DNA from 3 places in the Sodalis glossinidius str. 'morsitans' genome. Region 1 is predicted to be linked to each of the others. Evidence: predicted binding sites of a transcription regulator. Region 1 holds the regulator's gene; each other region holds the start of a gene.
The links. The regulator ArgR, encoded in region 1, controls arginine synthesis, uptake and breakdown. The targets are predictions, from matches to a motif close to ANTGAATAAAAATACANT.

Region 1 (5,589 bases):
GGCGTGACGATGTATGATGATTTTGCTCATCATCCCACCGCTATCCTGGCGACGCTCGCGGCGCTGCGCAGCAAAGTGGGCGGCACGGCGCGCATCATCGCCGTGCTGGAGCCTCGTTCCAATACGATGAAGATGGGCTTATCCAAAAATGAGCTGGCGCCGTCACTCGGCCGCGCGGATGAGGTGTTTCTCTATCAGCCGCAGCATATTCCCTGGCAGGTGAGCGAAGTGGCGGAAGCCTGCGTGCAGCCGGCGCACTGCAGCGCCGATGTCGATACGCTGGTGGAAATGGTAGTGAAGACCGCGCAGCCGGGCGATTACATCCTGGTGATGAGCAATGGCGGCTTCGGCGGCATTCATGCCAAGCTTTTGCACCAGCTGGGGCAAAAAGCGGCGCGGTAGCGTTTCGGCGCGAGGTTAAGCTATGCCGTTCTCAGGCCAAAAAACCCCCGCAAGCGGGAGAAATTGTCTGCTAGACGATGAGGGAATCATCAAATCGCGATGGATTAATTCCGGACACAGGATTAACTGAGGGTCGCCGCGAGTTTGATGTGGTTTACAGAGAGTGTTTCACAACGTGACACATTGCACAGTGCTGCCAAAAAATAGGGGCCCCCTGAGGGTGACCTGCCGGCCGTGACCCGTGACAGTTACCGTGTTCATAAGCTTCAGTCACATGGTAGGCGCGGGGGCGCCTTTGGCGTCAGCCGCCTGATTCAATGCCTGGTGAATGTCGCTCGGTGCGCCGTCGACACCGCTGACGCTGCCCATTGGCTGTAAATCCTGGGTCTGCTGTAGCGAGATAGAGTCCACGGCGAAAGCACCGAAGGACAAAGCGGAAAGCGCCGTCATCAAGGGTAATACCGTTTTGGTGTTCATCATGTTTTTCCTCATCAGCCGCATCCCATATTCTGTACTGTGATGCACATCACGACGCTAAGTATACACTAGTAACTTGATGTGCTAATTTCTTGATAATAGTTTTTTATAAAACTTTAAGTGTAATTATGTTGTTATTAGAAGCAAAGATTATTAAATTTGCACAAAAAATAGCCGAACTTTGTTAAAGTCATGTAAAATCATGTGGATAAGATGATGTGGCTAAAAGTGTGGTCCATATCAGCATTTCTCACTGCCTCACAGATGAAGTCCTTTATTTCTGACAGGTAACACCGGATGTCACGCTATTTACCAAGGTGCAAAAGCTTACTGCTGGTAAGGAAATGTTAACAAGATGAGTCGTGGGCGCTTTACCGCTATGACGTTAGTTCGGAGCTTGAAGGCTACCCGGGGCGCAACGAGCTCAGGCGTCGATGATTCACTGTCAAAGCGTGCGCTCCCTTGGCATCACCGGGGAACGCTGCGCTGCTGGCATCGAGGGTCGCATTGGGCGGCGGAGCGGGTTAACGTCGGCGGTGAGAGCCGCCGAACACGAAGGAGAGGCGCCGTGAAGGGCCGCCTGACGGCGCATAAGGCGCAGATGGACGCCGGCGGATATCCCCCGGCGAAGCGGCTGACATGTCGCACCTTGGGCGTAGCAGGCTCTGATGGCAAAGGCGGGATCACAGTTCCTGGTTAAAATGGACCAGGATGAAGTGATACAACCGCTTGACTGAGAAGCCGGGGGCGGGTGTGGTAAAGACGGTATCATCGCCGGCGATGGTGCCGAGGATCCCCTCCGATTTCCCCAGCGAATCCAGCATCCGGGCGATGAGCTGGGCCGCGCCGGGACTGGTATGGATGACGACCAGTGCGTCATTATGATCCACATCCAGCACCAGATTTTTCAGCGGGCTGCTGGCAGTGGGAACGCCGAGCTCCGCCTGAAGGCAGTACACCATTTCCATCTTGGCGTTGCGGGTACGCACCGCACCAAACTTAGTCAGCATGCGCGAGACCTTGGATTGGTTGATGTTCTCGAAGCCAGCCTCCTGCAGCGCAAGCACAATCTCGCCCTGAGAGCTGAATTTTTCCTCTTTCAGCAGCGCCTTGAACGCCTTGACCAGTTCTTCCTGTTTCGATTGATTTCGCATGTTTTACCGCAGAGTGAGCCGATTATTTAATAGATTATTATGCATAAATTTGAATTTTTATGCAATGGAATTGCTGCCGGTGACAGCTTCTCTGTCCATGGTCGGTGAAAAGCCTATCACTTGCAACCCGCCCGCCTATCCCAAAACGCCGCCGCAAACCTGAAGTTGATTAATTGTCTTTATTAGGCGATGCATTTATGCTTTTCAGTAGAGTATAAGATGCCATTCTTTGTAGGGTTATAAGGAGATTACAATGAAAGCCGCACTGCTCGGTGCGGCAGGCGGCATCGGCCAGGCGCTGACGACGACGACCCGTTTACCCCAGGACTGGGAACTCTCGCTGTATGACATCGCACCGGTAACGGCGGGGATTGCCGTGGATCTCAGCCATATCCCCTCACCGGTGCGGGTCCGCGGATTTTGTGGTTCAGACGCATCACCGGCGTTGCTTGGCGCCGATATCGTGCTGATTGTCGCGAGTGTTGCCCGCAAGCCCGGGATGGATCGCGCGGATCTGTTTAATGTTAATGCCGGCATCGTGCGGCAGCTGGTCGGGCCAGGTGGCGGCGTGCGCGCCGCAGGCGCTTATCGGCATCGTCACCAATCCGGTGAATACCCTTGTCCCCATCGCCGCAGGCGTGCTAGCGCAGGCAGGTGTTTACCAACCGCAAAAACTTTTTGGCATCACGACGCTGGACGTCATACGCGCCAACCGCTATGTGGCGGACCTGAAAGTCCTGCGGCCGGACCAGATGGAGGTGCCGGTCGTGGGCGGCCACTCCGGCGTCACGATTTTGCCTTTGCTATCTCAGGTGCCGGGCATCAGTTTTAGCGATGAGGAAGTCACTCTTTTGACCCGACGGATCCGCAATGCCGGCACCGAGGTGGTCGAGGCAAAGGCCGGCGCCGGATCCGCGACGCTCGCCATGGGTTACGCCGCCGCCCGCTTTACGCTGTCGCTGGTGTGGGCACTGCAGGGGCAGCAGGGAATAATTGAATGCGCCTATGTGGAAAGCGAGACCGACTTTTCCCGCTTTTTTGCCCAGCCGCTGCAAGGCATGCGCCCGGCGAACGGTTTCTGCAACCTTAGCCCGCCGTCGGCAACGCGGGGACAGGGGGATGGGTGTTCCCTTCAGAGCAATGCGATCTTTTCATTGGCATGGCTCTGCATCCTCTACGCGGCAGACTGTGTCCTTTTCTATTTTCTATGCCGGCGGTGCCGGCAGGGCATTGCGCGGTTTGCCGCGCGGTGGCTTTAGCGCTGATAAGTCTTAGCGCAGCGCCTCGGCGTGGCTGGGCAGGTTTGCCGTCGACAAGTCTGGCGAAGCTCTGCGCACGCATCGCAGGCAACATTTGCCGCTGACATCTCGGCGGCGCAGCGCGCGGGCGGTGGCATTATGCCTGCGCCGGACGTTCCTGTGTTGCCAAGCAAGGTGTATAACGGTGAACGTTTCCCTAATGCCAAATACTTTCGCATCCGATTTCCGTGGCAAAAAAGTTAGTCGTGCCGACGTTTTCTTTTCTTTTTTCCAGACATTCTCCTTCACATAAAATTAATTTATAAAGATATAATTTATTAAATTACAGTAATAATATAGATAATGATATAAGAATTATATTTCATTGATAATGAACAATTTTTATTAATTTTGTGTTTTTTATTCTAATAGCTGGTATTGATCTCATTTTTTAATACCACCTTTGATCCAATGCGCTTTTTTTGTGTTGTAATTAGCGTTACGACAAGTCTTTAATGTTATACATTAAATGTTGTCGTAATAGCGGAACGGGAATCAGGTGCCGTAAATTCCACAGTACCTGCCCAAACCGTGCGATGGCGATAGCGCCAGGCTATCACCATGACAAGGAGGGGGATAAAAGATGGAAATAAAAAAAGAATGGATTGCAACGCACGAATTGATAGGGGTAGGTGGACTACCCAAAACACGACAGGGACTGAATCGGCGTGCCAGAGAGGAGGGCTGGCAGAAAAGACGGCGCGAGGGCGCGCGCGGTAAAGCAGTTGAGTATTCCTGGCACAGTTTGCCGGACATGGTGAAAAAGACGCTTTCTTTAAGGACCAACCCGGCGGAGTACCAACTCTCCCCACAGGAGACGTCGGCTACCTGGAACGAAATTTATCGGCAACTTTCCGATGCGGAGCGCGATTTTATCGTCTCCTTTATCGTACGAGAAGGGGTACTGAACTTGCTAAAGCGTCTTGACTATCCCGACGAACCACTTAACGACGTCAGGCCGGAATGACATAGTGCGCCGGGGAAGGGATGGTCCTCCCCGGCGCCGGCGCGTTGGTCAGCGCTGTCGTATCAGGCTTTTCCTATCGAGTAATTGATTGGTTTCCGGATCGATATAGCGACTGGGCCATATGATCGAGGGATGAATCTCCAGCACATCAGCGATAAGCCACTCACCCTTCGGCCAGGGCCGGATGAGGGCGTTCGCCAGCGTGGAAGAACTCAACCCTGCCGCCCGCGATACTGCGGCCAGTGAGGTCCCGCGTTTACGGAGTGCCGCGATGATATCCGCAGGGTGCCAATCTGTATTCCTTTCGCTCATATTTCGTTCCTTGTGCTGTAAGACAAACGCTGGTTAATGGTATAACTAACCTATTCAGGTAAAACGTTGGCAATGGTCATAGGCTTTAGTTGAAAAATATATAGCACTAAAATTCCTAAAATTTTTCTATTATTTTTCAAACAGATTCTATTTTTTTATGCAGGTCGAATTCAGAATGAAAATCTTATGAAACAAGCCTGGTTCAGCACGCAGGAACTGCTGTCTATTGCCAGGCGTAAGAAATGGAACCGACGCTGTAGACAAGGGGCGCAGGGGCGGGGAATGGAGTACGCTTTTGATAGTTTGCCTGCGGCGGTGCAACAGGCGTTGCTACGCCGGGAAATGCGCGATGGCGCCGAGGCCGAATGGACGCTTGACGCGCCCGCAGCGGGGGTACCTGCGTCACTTGCGACCTGTATTGCCATTTACCGGCAACTGACTGTTGAAGAGCGGGAGCAGGTCATCGCTTTTGTCATGCGTGAGAAGGTATCGGCGCGTTTATCCTGCGTCTGGGACTGCAGGGAGAGTAACGGCCGGTACGTGGGAGGCGCCGACCAATTCGTGATGCCGTGGGTCAATGTTCACTGACAATTATTTTCCAAATATATTCCTTTGGCTGCGCAAGCGGGTTACGAGTCGCGCTGCACCGCCACGTGGGCCAGGCTCTCCAGCGCATCGCGATAAGGCGAGGGGGACAGGCAGTCCAGACAGGCGATAGCTTTGTCCGCCTCTTCTTCCGCGCAGCGGCGGGTGTAGCCCAAAGAATCGCACTGGTGCATCGTTTTCAGCACCGTTTCCAGCAGGTGACGCCCGTTGCCCTGTTCAATGGCCTGACGGATCAGCGCCGCCTGTTCTGGCGTGCCGTTACGCATGGCGTGCAATAAAGGAAGCGTCGGCTTACCTTCGTTAAGGTCATCGCCGGTATTTTTCCCCAACGTTTTACCGTCCGCACCGTAATCCAGCAGATCGTCAATCAGTT
Region 2 (5,589 bases), 1.2 Mb from region 1:
TTGTCAATCCGGTTGACGGTGGCGTGCGGCGCATAAATGGCCAGCTGATTGGCCTGCTCTTCGGTCAGGAAAATATTTTCCAGCTTGATAAGATCCTTTTTGCCCTGCTGGTTGGAGGGCAAATTGAGACCGATGGTGATCCGTTCATCGGTGGCGGTCAGTTTAAACAGGCTGAGCAGTTTCATGCCCACCTGTGCCGGGATATGGTCGATGACCGTGCCGCGGCGAATGGCTTCAACCTGTAATTTATTATCTTGCGTCATGGGTGGTTCCCCTCATGCGGCCTGTTGTTGTTCAGGCGGTCGACTCTTACGCAGTATCGCGGCCGCTGGCCCGGCGCGGAAACGGCAGTACGCGCTGCTATGCTAGCCGGATGGTGTCCGGGTGTCTATCGGCAATCGCGCTCTCGCAAGCGGCGCCGTCACACAAGGCAGAGCGCCGGCGGCGCAAGGCTGCGAGAGCAAAAACGGCCTACCTTCTCCCCGAGCGCGTCCTTACGACGTCGGTTGATCCGGATTGTGGCCCAGCACCGCGGCCAGCAGCGCTTGACGGGCGAAAATGCCGTTACCGGCCTGCTGGAAATAATAGGCGTAGGGCGTATGGTCCACTTCAATGGCGATTTCATCGACCCGCGGCAGCGGATGCAGCACCTTCAGATTGGCGCGCGCCTGCAGCAAATCACCGGCATGCAGGACGAATTGCGCTTTTACGTTGGCGTACTCCGACGGATCCAGCCGCTCTTTTTGCACCCGGGTCATATAGAGGATATCCAGCTCCGGGATGACGTCTTCAATGCTGGCGTGGAGACTGTACGCGATGCCCTTTTCCTCCAGCATATGCAGGATATGGGCCGGCATCGCCAGCGCCTTCGGGGCGATAAAATAGAAGCGGTTACCATCGAATTTGGCCAGCGCCTGCGTTAGGGAATGTACGGTGCGGCCGTATTTCAAATCGCCCACCATGGCGACGCTGATGTGATCCAAGCGGCCCTGGGTTTCCTGAATAGTGAACAGATCCAACAGGGTCTGTGTCGGGTGCTGGTTAGCGCCATCGCCGGCGTTAAGAATCGGTACCTGCCCGGAAAATTCAGTGGCGAGGCGGGCCGCACCTTCTTGAGAATGACGCATAACGATGGCATCGACATAGGTGCTTATCACCGAGATGGTATCGGCCAGAGTCTCGCCTTTTTTTCCCAACGAAGTATTGTCCGCATCGGGGAAACCCACCACCGAGGCTCCCAAACGGTGAATGGCGGTTTCAAACGACAGGCGGGTCCGGGTCGATGCCTCGAAAAAACAGCTGGCGATTACCTTGTGTTTGAGTAATTCCGGCTGCGGCCGGGCCTTGAGCGCCGCGGCTGAGGTTAATACCATCTCCAGCTCCTCGCGGCTCAGGTCGTTAATGGAAATGATATGCTTTTGATAAAGGGGATTGACCATCTTTCCTTCCTCCTTATGAGCGCCGGTCATGCCGCCGAATGACGTGGGAATACGCCGGGTTGCGTGCAAAAAAAGCCCCTCATTGAGGGGCGATAATAACAGAATATAACGGGAGCAGCCGCGGCGATTGGCCGCCAGCGTGAAACGTATGCAGCTGAAAATATGCCAACGTGCTGATGCTGTGCATGGTTCCTCCCGGCAAATTGTCCGGCATTATACGCCGGTGAATTTCTACTTCAAGCCTAAATAATGTCCATCGACCTCGAAGGGGCCGTTTTGTCGCCGGAGTAAAATAACTGATGAATTGCGCTCACCTTTCACCCATTTCTTGCTTTACACTAAAACGACTTTTCATTTTCAGGGAAATATCATGATCACCGGTAACGTCAATCATCTCGAATTCATTCCGTATCTGCCCGACAAACTGCGCGCCGCCATCGAATACGTCAAACGCCACGTCAACGATGAGACGCCGGCGGGTAAACATGATATCGAGGGTAATGAAGTATTTGTCATCGTTTCCAACGATGTGACGGAGCCGCGGCAGGCGCGCCGCGCCGAATATCATGCCAAATATCTTGATATCCAGATTTTGCTGCACGGTACCGAAGCGCAGTGCTATAGCACGCTGCCGGCGGGCCAGCAGGAAAAACAGGTGGTGCTATAGGCGGGAGATTTCGTCGTGTATTTCCCGGGTGAAGTGCATACGCCGCTGTGCGCAGTGGGCGAGCCGGCGAATATCCGCAAGGCGGTGGTGAAGATTGATGCGGCACGGGTGGTCTGAGCCGCGCGCTGCATTAACTCCCGCGGTTGAAACCCTGGCCTGATAACACGCTAAGCCTCGGCGGCGCAGGCGGCGGACGAGAGTCCACTGACGGCGGCCATCGGGCGCCGCCAGCGATGCGTGTATGTTACCCGGCTGACGGTGGTGCGAGCGTCGCCACCATCACGGCTTTGATCGTATGCAGGCGGTTTTCCGCCTGATCGAAGACCACGCTATGGGGGGATTCAAACACCTCATCGGTCACTTCCATGCCGCCAGACAGGCCGTATTGCGCCGCCATCTGCTTGCCGAGCGTGGTCTTATCGTCATGAAATGCGGGCAGGCAGTGCAGGAATTTCACCTGTGGATTGCCGGTCTGACGCAGCAGGGCCATATTCACCTGATAGGCGCGCAGCAGCGCGATACGTTCCTGCCATACCCCTTTGTCCTCGCCCATGGAGACCCACACGTCGGTATAAATAAAGTCCACTGCCTTCACGCCGGCGGCGATATCCTCGGTCAGGGTGATGTCGCCGCCGTTTTGCTGCGCCAAACGGCGGCAGACGGTCACCAGCTCCTGATCGGGCCAACAGGCCCTGGGGGCGACCAGCCGCAGATCGAGGCCGGTCAGCGCCGCCGCTTCCAGCAGCGTATTGCCCATGTTATTGCGAGCATCGCCGACGTAGGCCAACTTCATTTGCTGAAAGGTTTTTTCCGGTAGACATTCCTGCATGGTCAGCAGATCGGCCAGTAGCTGGGTCGGATGGAATTCGGTTGTCAGCCCATTCCATACCGGCACGCCGGCGTAGCACGCCAGCGTCTCGACGATCCCCTGTCCGTAACCGCGGTATTGAATGCCGTCATACATGCGGCCCAGCACCCGGGCGGTATCTTTAATGGATTCTTTATGGCCAATCTGGCTGCCGCTTGGCCCTAAATAAGTCACGCGGGCGCCTTGATCAAAGGCGGCAACTTCGAAAGAGCAGCGGGTACGGGTCGAATCTTTTTCGAAGATGAGCGCAATATTTTTACCGGCCAGCCGCGGCGTCTCGCTGCCGGCGCGTTTCTGGCTCTTGAGGTCGGCGGCCAGCGCCAGCATCTGATTAATTTCGGCAGAGGTAAAATCCATCAATCTCAGGAAATTGCGTTGAAACAACTGATTCATCATCCATTTCTCCCTCAATATTCTGTCAAGCTGATTGAATTAAAATTCACTTTATATGTATTAATATTCAATTTAAAGTGCTGATGGCAAATCTTTTACCATTAAGCTGGAGCCGCACCCGCCGCTGTGTGAAAATAGTCATCCTACAGGCCGACGTATTGAGGACAGGGACATGGCACATTCATTTCTTGACGAGCAACGCGAAGAGACGCGTCTGATTATTGACGAGCTGCTGGAAGACGGCAGCGATCCCGAGGCGCTTTACACTATCGAACATCATCTCTCCGCAGACGATTTTGACACCCTGGAGAAGGTGGCGGTAGAGGCCTTCAAACTGGGTTATGAAGTAACCGATGCCGAAGAGCTTGAAGTTGAAGGCGGCGAAAAGCTGATGTGCTGCGATGCGGTTAGTGAAATCGCGCTGCAGGCGGAACTTATCGATGCGCAGGTGGAGCAGTTGTTCACCCTGACGCAGCGCTTAGAGGTGAATTACGACGGCTGGGGCACATACTTTGAAGATCCCGACGGCGAAGAGGAAGAAGGTGACGAGTTCGATCAGGATGACGAAGACGGCCCGGCGGACAGAGACGAGGTGCCCGCCACCCGCCATTAATTGCCCCCGCCGCGGTCGGCTGAAAGAGGACGCGAATACGACCGTTGCCGGCGCTATTTGCGTTCACTGCAGATGGTTATAACGTTTTCAACATGATGACTTCACAGTCAACATGGCCGGTATTGCCCATCGGGCCAGGGATATGGCAAAGGCCCAGCTTTTCATACAGCGCGATAGCGCGATCCAGCGTGGCGGTGGTTTCCAGATAGCATTGGCGGAAGCCCTGCTCACGGGCAAAGGTCAGCGCACTCTGTGCCAGCTCCCACGCCTCGCCCGCGCAGTTCGGGTAGAAAATACATCTTTTGCAGTTCGCAGATTGCCTCATTTCCGCCGCTTAACGGGGGGCGCGACGCCGCCTCCGCCTGCCAGTTCTCCCCGCAGTTCGATAACCCAATAGGCGCTGCGAAGTTTGCTGTAGAGCTTATAGAGGTGATCGAGATTAGGATCGGAGACGGTATAGCCTTTATCCGCCGTCAGGCCGAACTCGGCGGATCACCTGCGCGATGGCGCTATTATCTGCCAGCGTTATCGGACGCACCCGTATGGCATCTGCAGAGGTCGTGGGCATGGTCATGATCCGGATAGTGATAAGTAAAGGCACGATGGGTTAAAAGTAATAGCACAGCATGGCACACAGATGCAACCGAAACCCGCCGGGGCGCGATAGGCGAACGGCATAGCATGCTGGCATCCCGGCCATGGCGCGCCGGGAAAACCGCGATGGCGCGCTTATAAATCAGCGATAATCGCCTGCTGTTCCAGCAATTTTGCCCTGGATTGCTGATAGCTTTCCAGCTTCTCGCGCTCTTTCGTCACCACCGCCTCCGGTGCGCGGCCGATAAAGCCCTCGTTGCCGAGCTTGGCGGCAATACGGCTGATTTCGCCGTCGATGCGCGCGGCTTCTTTCGCCAGACGGTCCAGTTCGGCTTCCTTATCGACCAGACCCGCCATCGGAATCAGCAATTCGGCGCCGTCGATAATCTGGGTGACGGAAACTGGCCCTTTATCGTCAGCCGGCAGCAGGGTAATGCTGTCAAGCCGCGCCAAGGTAAGCATAAAGCTCAGATTCTCGTTCACCCGTCGCACTACCGCGGGGGACGCCTGGCGCAGCAGTACCGCCAGCGGCTTGCCGGGGGCGATATTCATCTCGGCGCGAATGGTACGCACCGCGACGATCGCTTGCTTGATCCATTCCAAATCGGTGAGTGCGTCGGCATCCACCAGCGCCGCATCGTAGGACGGAAACGGTTGCAGCATCAGGGTGTCACCCCGGTCGCCGGTAAGGGTTTTCACCCGCTGCCAGATGGTTTCGGTGATAAACGGAATGATCGGGTGCGCCAACTGCAGCAGCGCTTCCAGCACCGTAACCAGAGTATGACGGGTACCGCGCAGCTCGGCGTCGCTGCCGCCGCTCATCACCGGCTTGGTCAGCTCCAGATACCAGTCGCAGAACTGGTTCCAGGTAAACTCGTATAAAATGCCGGCCGCCAGATCGAAGCGATAATTATCCAGCGCCTCGCGGAACGCCTTCACCGTCTGGTTAAATTCCGCCAGGATCCAGCAATCCGCCAGCGACAGCACTTTGTCGCCACCGTGGAAGCCGCAGTCC
Region 3 (5,589 bases), 1.4 Mb from region 1:
GCGGTGGCAGCCATCAGCGGTCAGCAACATCTCAGCCGCCGGCACGGTCGCGCCGCCGATCAGTCTTTCTGGGGCGTGGGCATTCCGTCGATGTTTGGCAGCCTCAGCCACCAGCCGCCGGATCCGGTAAAAATGCTGACCGCTCTCGGCTGGTGGTGGCATACGCCGCACGATACGCTGGAACATATCGATCACGACAATTTGCAACGCGACACAGCCATCGTACTGCGGGTGCTTTGGCGCTTGCTCAGCGCGCCGGTGGTGCCGCTGGATTATACCGCCTTCTGCGTTTCGCTGGACGCCGAGCTGGACAAGTTGCAGGCGGCGGCGGTCAATCAACAGGCATTAACCGCGTCCGGCGAGCAGGCCCAGCGCCTGAATAGCGCCCTGCCGCACCCGGCCTGGCCGTCCCTGAGCGGCCTGCGGGATCTGGATCTCAAGGCCGGGCGCATCGACGCCGGTTTTGATAGCGGCGTCTATGCCCGCTCGGTAATGGCGAAACCCGGCAACGACGAACTTATTAATGCCGGCCCGGATCTCAAGAGCGCGATGCTTGCCACCGATGTGGCGATGGGCATGCGCAAGGGAGAAACCCGCCTGACAGCCACCTTTGACGCGGCCATCACCGGCGCTGCCCACGATGGCGTGATCCGGCAATTATCGCAGAAATGGAGCAAAATGGACCTGACGCAGGATCTCCCCTGAGAAAGCCCCCCTCGGCCCCGTTAACGTCCGAGTCAGGACGGCGTGGGCCAACGCCAAACGGCGCTCGTGCAGGCCGCCCCGGGCGCGGATGTTAGCATCAGCCACGCCAGGCGCCGAGTTCCCAGGCACCGCGAGCTAACGCCGCGCCAATACTCCACCGGCGGCAAAATAGGCTTTGATCCCTGCCAAAATGGCTTCCGCCATCTGCTGCTGGTAACGGGCGGTGCGCAACCGCCGCTCTTCCTGAACATTGCTGATAAACGCGGTTTCCACCAGAATTGACGGAATATCCGGCGCTTTCAATACCGCGAAGCCCGCCTGATCGACGCTTTTTTTATGCAACTGCGTGATCTTACTCACGTGGCTCAGCACGTGCTTGCCAAATTTCAGGCTATCGTTAATCGTAGCGGTCTGCATTAAATCGAAAATGGTATGATCCAGGTAGCGATCGCCGCTTTTGCTCACGCCACCAATTTCATCGGCAGCATTTTGCGTTTGGGCCAGATAGCGGGCCGCCGCGCTGGTGGCTCCCTTGGTGGACAACGCAAAGACCGAGGCGCCGTGGGCGCTACGGCGGGTAAAGGCGTCGGCGTGTATCGAAACAAACAGATCCGCCCGCTGCTTACGTGCCTTGGCCACCCGCACCTTCAGCGGGATGAACACATCCTCATTGCGGGTCATATACACCTGCATATTCGGTTCGCGCTTAATCAGCGCTCTTAAACGGCGGGCGATTTGCAGCACGATATCTTTCTCGCGGGTTTTGAATTTGCCGATCGCGCCGGGATCTTCGCCGCCGTGGCCCGGGTCAAGCATCACCACAACCGGCCGGTCGCGTCCGGCTTTCCCGGCCAGTGGCGCCTGAGACTCCGGCGGCAAAGTACGTGCCAAATCACCCTTGTTATAATCTTCTAGCAACGCCAGCAGCGGATCGTCTTGCAACGAGGAACGACTGCCCTCATGAGGGTAAAGATCCAGCACCAACCTGTGCCGGAAGCCGTGGGCCGGCGCCAGCGTCAAAAAGCGCGGCGCCACTTTCTGTTTCAGTTCCAGCACCAGCCGCACGGTATGGCCGTCGAACTGACCAACCCGTACCTGGCCGATATAAGGATCTTCCGGCCGCACCCGCTCCCCTAGCTGGCTGAGCATCGAATTGAGCCGCAGCTCTTCGATATCTAGCACCAGCCTGTCCGGACCACTCAGGGTAAAAGTGCGGTATTGCAGAGTGACATTTGATTCCAGAGTCACGCGGGTATAGCTTGAGGCGGGCCAGATCCGCACCGCCACAATAGAAGGCGCAGCGGCGAGGCCAACCCGGCTGACGCTTAACAGCCAGGTGGCCGCCACGCCTTGCAGCAGCAGCCGGCGAGCGCGGTTATGTTCTGACTCAGGCATGTCGCCCCGGTAATAAATTGTGCATTATCTGGAAAACCAATCGTTTATCGTTAACGGCGGAAACTTTAACCAAACCGCCGGCCGCTGTCATCCCGAAAAGCCGGCACAGAGGCGGCGTGCGGCAAACTTTGCTCATCTTTACAAACAGGCGAAGGGTAAATCGGGACTTGCCAAGAGGGTGATAAAAGAATAAAAATACACAAAATAAAAATAATAATTCACAAAGGATAGTCCGTGAAGGAACGCAGTACAGGGTTGGTTCAAGGTTTTCGCCATACGGTTCCTTATATCAATGCACACCGTGGCAAAACCTTTGTGGTCATGCTGGGCGGCGAAGCCATCGAGCATGAAAATTTTGCCAGTATTGTCAATGATATCGGTCTACTGCACAGCTTCGGTATCCGCCTGGTACTGGTGTACGGCGCCCGGCCGCAAATCGACGCCAATCTGGCGATACATCACCTTGAGCCGATGTACCATAAGCATACCCGCGTTACCGACGCGCCCACCCTCGAGCGAGTAAAGCAGGCCGCAGGCCAGCTACAGCTGAACATTACCGCCCGGCTGTCGATGAGTCTGAATAATACGCCGATACAGGGCGCGCACATCAACGTGGTGAGCGGCAACTTCATTATCGCAGCCTCTGGGCGTGGATGACGGCGTGGACTATTGCCACAGCGGCCGCATCCGCCGTATTGATGATGAGGCGATACACCATCAGCTTGACGGCGGCGCCATTGTGTTGCTGGGCCCGGTCGCGGTATCGGTTACCGGTGAAAGTTTCAACCTCACCTCCGAAGAGGTGGCGATTAAGCTGAAAGCGGAAAAAATTATCGGTTTTTGCTCATCGCAGGGCGTGATTGGCGAGGACGACGATATTATTTCCGAACTGTTTCCCAACGACGCCCAGCAACGTATTGATCAGTTGGAAGCGCGCGGTGATTACCATTCCGGCACCGTGCGTTTTCTGCGTGGCGCGGTCATAGCCTGCCGCAGCGGCGTGCGGCGTGCGGCGTGCGGCGTGCGGCGTGCGGCGTTGCCATCTTATCAGCTATCAGGAAGACGGCGCCCTGGTGCAAGAGCTCTTCTCCCGCGACGGCATCGGCACACAGATCGTGATGGAAAGCGCGGAGCAGGTGCGGCGGGCCACCATCAACGATATCGGCGGCATTCTGGCGCTGATTCGGCCGCTGGAACAGCAGGGGATCCTGGTGCGCCGCTCCCGCAAGCAATTGGAAATGAAAATCGATAAATCTACCATTATCGAACGGGACAATATGACCATTGCCTGCGCGGCGCTGTATCCTTTTCCCGACGAGCAGATCGGCGAAATGGCCTGCGTGGCGGTGCACCCTGATTACCGCAGTTCGTCGCGCGGCGAAATGCTGCTGACGCGCATCGCTCAACAGGCGCGCCAAATGGGGCTAAAAAAATTGTTTGTGCTCACCACCCGCAGCATCCACTGGTTTCAGGAACGCGGCTTTACCCCGGGAAGTCGATATCCTGCCGAACCAGAAAAAGGCGCTGTATAACTATCAGCGAAGGTCTAAAGTGCTAATCTATGAATTATCAGATATTTAGACCCAATCCTCGCTCAAAAAATAGGCGACAAAACACAACAAAGCACGACAATACACGACATTTTTATCAATAACTTACCGCTTATTTCGACCTGCCGATTACGCCAGAATCGCCCACATTTGACGAAGGAAATTCCATGCGCTATAGTCGCTTCCAGGTGCTGAACACACCATGCAAAGCGGATACCGCGCCCGAAAGTTATGCAGTTTTTTTACGCCCATAGATTGTATGGTCGGGTAGCGAGTAGTGATACAACACCCTTAGGGGGAAAGCTGCTGGCCGACTTTGCACGGTGTTCAAGTACCCGACCGCCCCACTGAACATGGGGTAAAATGAACAAATGCAAAGGATACAAAAATGAACACCCAACCTATCTAATTTTCATTTAAAGAATCGCACGATGTCCGCGTTCAGGTAATCGATGGTGAACCATGGTTTTGCTTAAAGGATGTCTGCGACATTCTGACCATCGCAAACTCCAGTCGTGTTGCTTCTGATGTGCTCGACTCGAAGGGGGTATGCAAAACGGATACCCTTACTTCTGGCGGCATTCAAGAGCTTAATTTCGTCAACGAACCCAACCTCTATCGCGTCATCTTCCGTAGCAACAAGCCCGAGGCAAAGCAATTCCAGGATTGGGTATTCAATGATGTACTTCCCTCAATCTGCAAGACTGGCAAATACGAGCACCCCGTTTACAAGCCAGAGTCCCACGAACTCTTCACCACTAACGATACCTCCAACCTCGCCCGCCTGATTTGGCACATGAGCCACAACTTCCGCTTCAAGCAAGCATGGAGCAATGGCATATGGTACGCCCTGCGCGAAGTCACCGGCATTCCCTCACCGCAGCTGATGGAAGTCCGCCATATCCCGCATATTGCCAGAGAATGCGAACGTATATGGGCGGTGATTGAACGCCTGCAATCTGCTATGGTAGTAGAGGCTGAGAGACGAACCATTCGGCAACTGGTGCGCAAGCGGGAGAATGTGGATAGTGTGATGGGTGAAATCGATAGCCTGCTCATTGAGTCAAACCATAGCAACGCCTTCATGCTCACCGATACCCTGACCCGTTGGCATAAGTCCGAGCTCGGCCAGTTCGCGCAGAGGCACTGATGGTTGCCCCGGCCCGTTGAGGGGCCGGGGATTTCGATGGAATACCACAATCTGAACAAGCTATATACTGCACCGATGACAAAATCCTCACTCTCACAACACGATGCCCTGTTCAAAAAGTTCCTCGGCGACATTGCTGTAGCTCGTGACTTTCTGGAAGTGCATCTCCAACTCATCTGCGTGAGCGCTGCGATTTCAGCACCCTGGCAATGGAGTCCGGCAGCTTTATCGAAGACGACCTCAGGGGACAGTGCTCGGACATGCTGTATTCGATGAAGACCACGGCGGGCCATGATGGTTACGTCTACTGTCTTATCGAGCACCAGAGCCGACCGGAAAAGATGATGGCGTTTCTGTTGCTACGGTACGCCGTCGCCGCGATGCAACGGCATCTTGAACAAGGCAATGACGCTTTGCCAGTGGTTATTCCGCTCCTGTTCTATCACGGCACCACATCGTCTTACCCCTACAGCACCCAATGGCTCGATTGCTTTACTGACCCCGAACTGGCAGAATCAGTCTACAGGCAAGCATTCCCGCTGGTCGATATCACCGCGATGCCGGATGATGAAATACTGTCTCATCGGCGGGTAGCGCTGCTAGAATTGGTGCAGAAACACATCCGGACCAGTGATATGTTAGAACTAGCCGCTGACATCGCTCGTCTGCTCAATCTATGGGCGATACCGAAAGAGCAGTTCCGTAGCCTGATGTACTATATCGCAGAGCGGGGAAATACTTCGGATGAATCGCAATTCCTACAGCATATCGCCACCAAAGCCACTGACT

Region 2: a site for ArgR is predicted at 3,401-3,418, ahead of argF (ornithine carbamoyltransferase). Genes of this name have one in related genera too.
Region 3: a site for ArgR is predicted at 2,285-2,302, ahead of amiC (N-acetylmuramoyl-L-alanine amidase AmiC). Genes of this name have one in related genera too.

What each region holds. Positions count from the first base shown of each region.
Region 1 covers NC_007712.1:651,182-656,770, forward strand. Annotated here, with positions in the region: gene mpl (UDP-N-acetylmuramate:L-alanyl-gamma-D-glutamyl-meso-diaminopimelate ligase) at 1-402, shown strand, start outside; partial or broken gene SGP1_RS26520 (YdgH/BhsA/McbA-like domain containing protein) at 638-879, opposite strand; gene argR (transcriptional regulator ArgR) at 1,563-2,033, opposite strand; partial or broken gene mdh (malate dehydrogenase) at 2,287-3,085, shown strand; gene SGP1_RS03435 (DNA-binding protein) at 3,921-4,298, shown strand; gene SGP1_RS03440 (helix-turn-helix domain-containing protein) at 4,347-4,610, opposite strand; gene SGP1_RS03445 (DNA-binding protein) at 4,797-5,198, shown strand; gene ispB (octaprenyl diphosphate synthase) at 5,240-5,589, opposite strand, start outside.
Region 2 covers NC_007712.1:3,654,589-3,660,177, reverse strand. Annotated here, with positions in the region: gene pyrI (aspartate carbamoyltransferase regulatory subunit) at 1-263, opposite strand, end outside; gene pyrB (aspartate carbamoyltransferase) at 495-1,439, opposite strand; partial or broken gene SGP1_RS19475 (YhcH/YjgK/YiaL family protein) at 1,810-2,223, shown strand; gene argF (ornithine carbamoyltransferase) at 2,351-3,367, opposite strand; gene rraB (ribonuclease E inhibitor RraB) at 3,540-3,980, shown strand; partial or broken gene SGP1_RS19460 (GNAT family N-acetyltransferase) at 4,057-4,548, opposite strand; gene SGP1_RS19455 (valine--tRNA ligase) at 4,710-5,589, opposite strand, start outside.
Region 3 covers NC_007712.1:3,374,631-3,380,219, forward strand. Annotated here, with positions in the region: gene SGP1_RS32085 (M28 family peptidase) at 1-705, shown strand, start outside; gene amiC (N-acetylmuramoyl-L-alanine amidase AmiC) at 841-2,100, opposite strand; partial or broken gene argA (amino-acid N-acetyltransferase) at 2,335-3,681, shown strand; gene SGP1_RS17985 (BRO-N domain-containing protein) at 4,144-4,800, shown strand; partial or broken gene SGP1_RS17990 (Rpn family recombination-promoting nuclease/putative transposase) at 4,876-5,589, shown strand, end outside.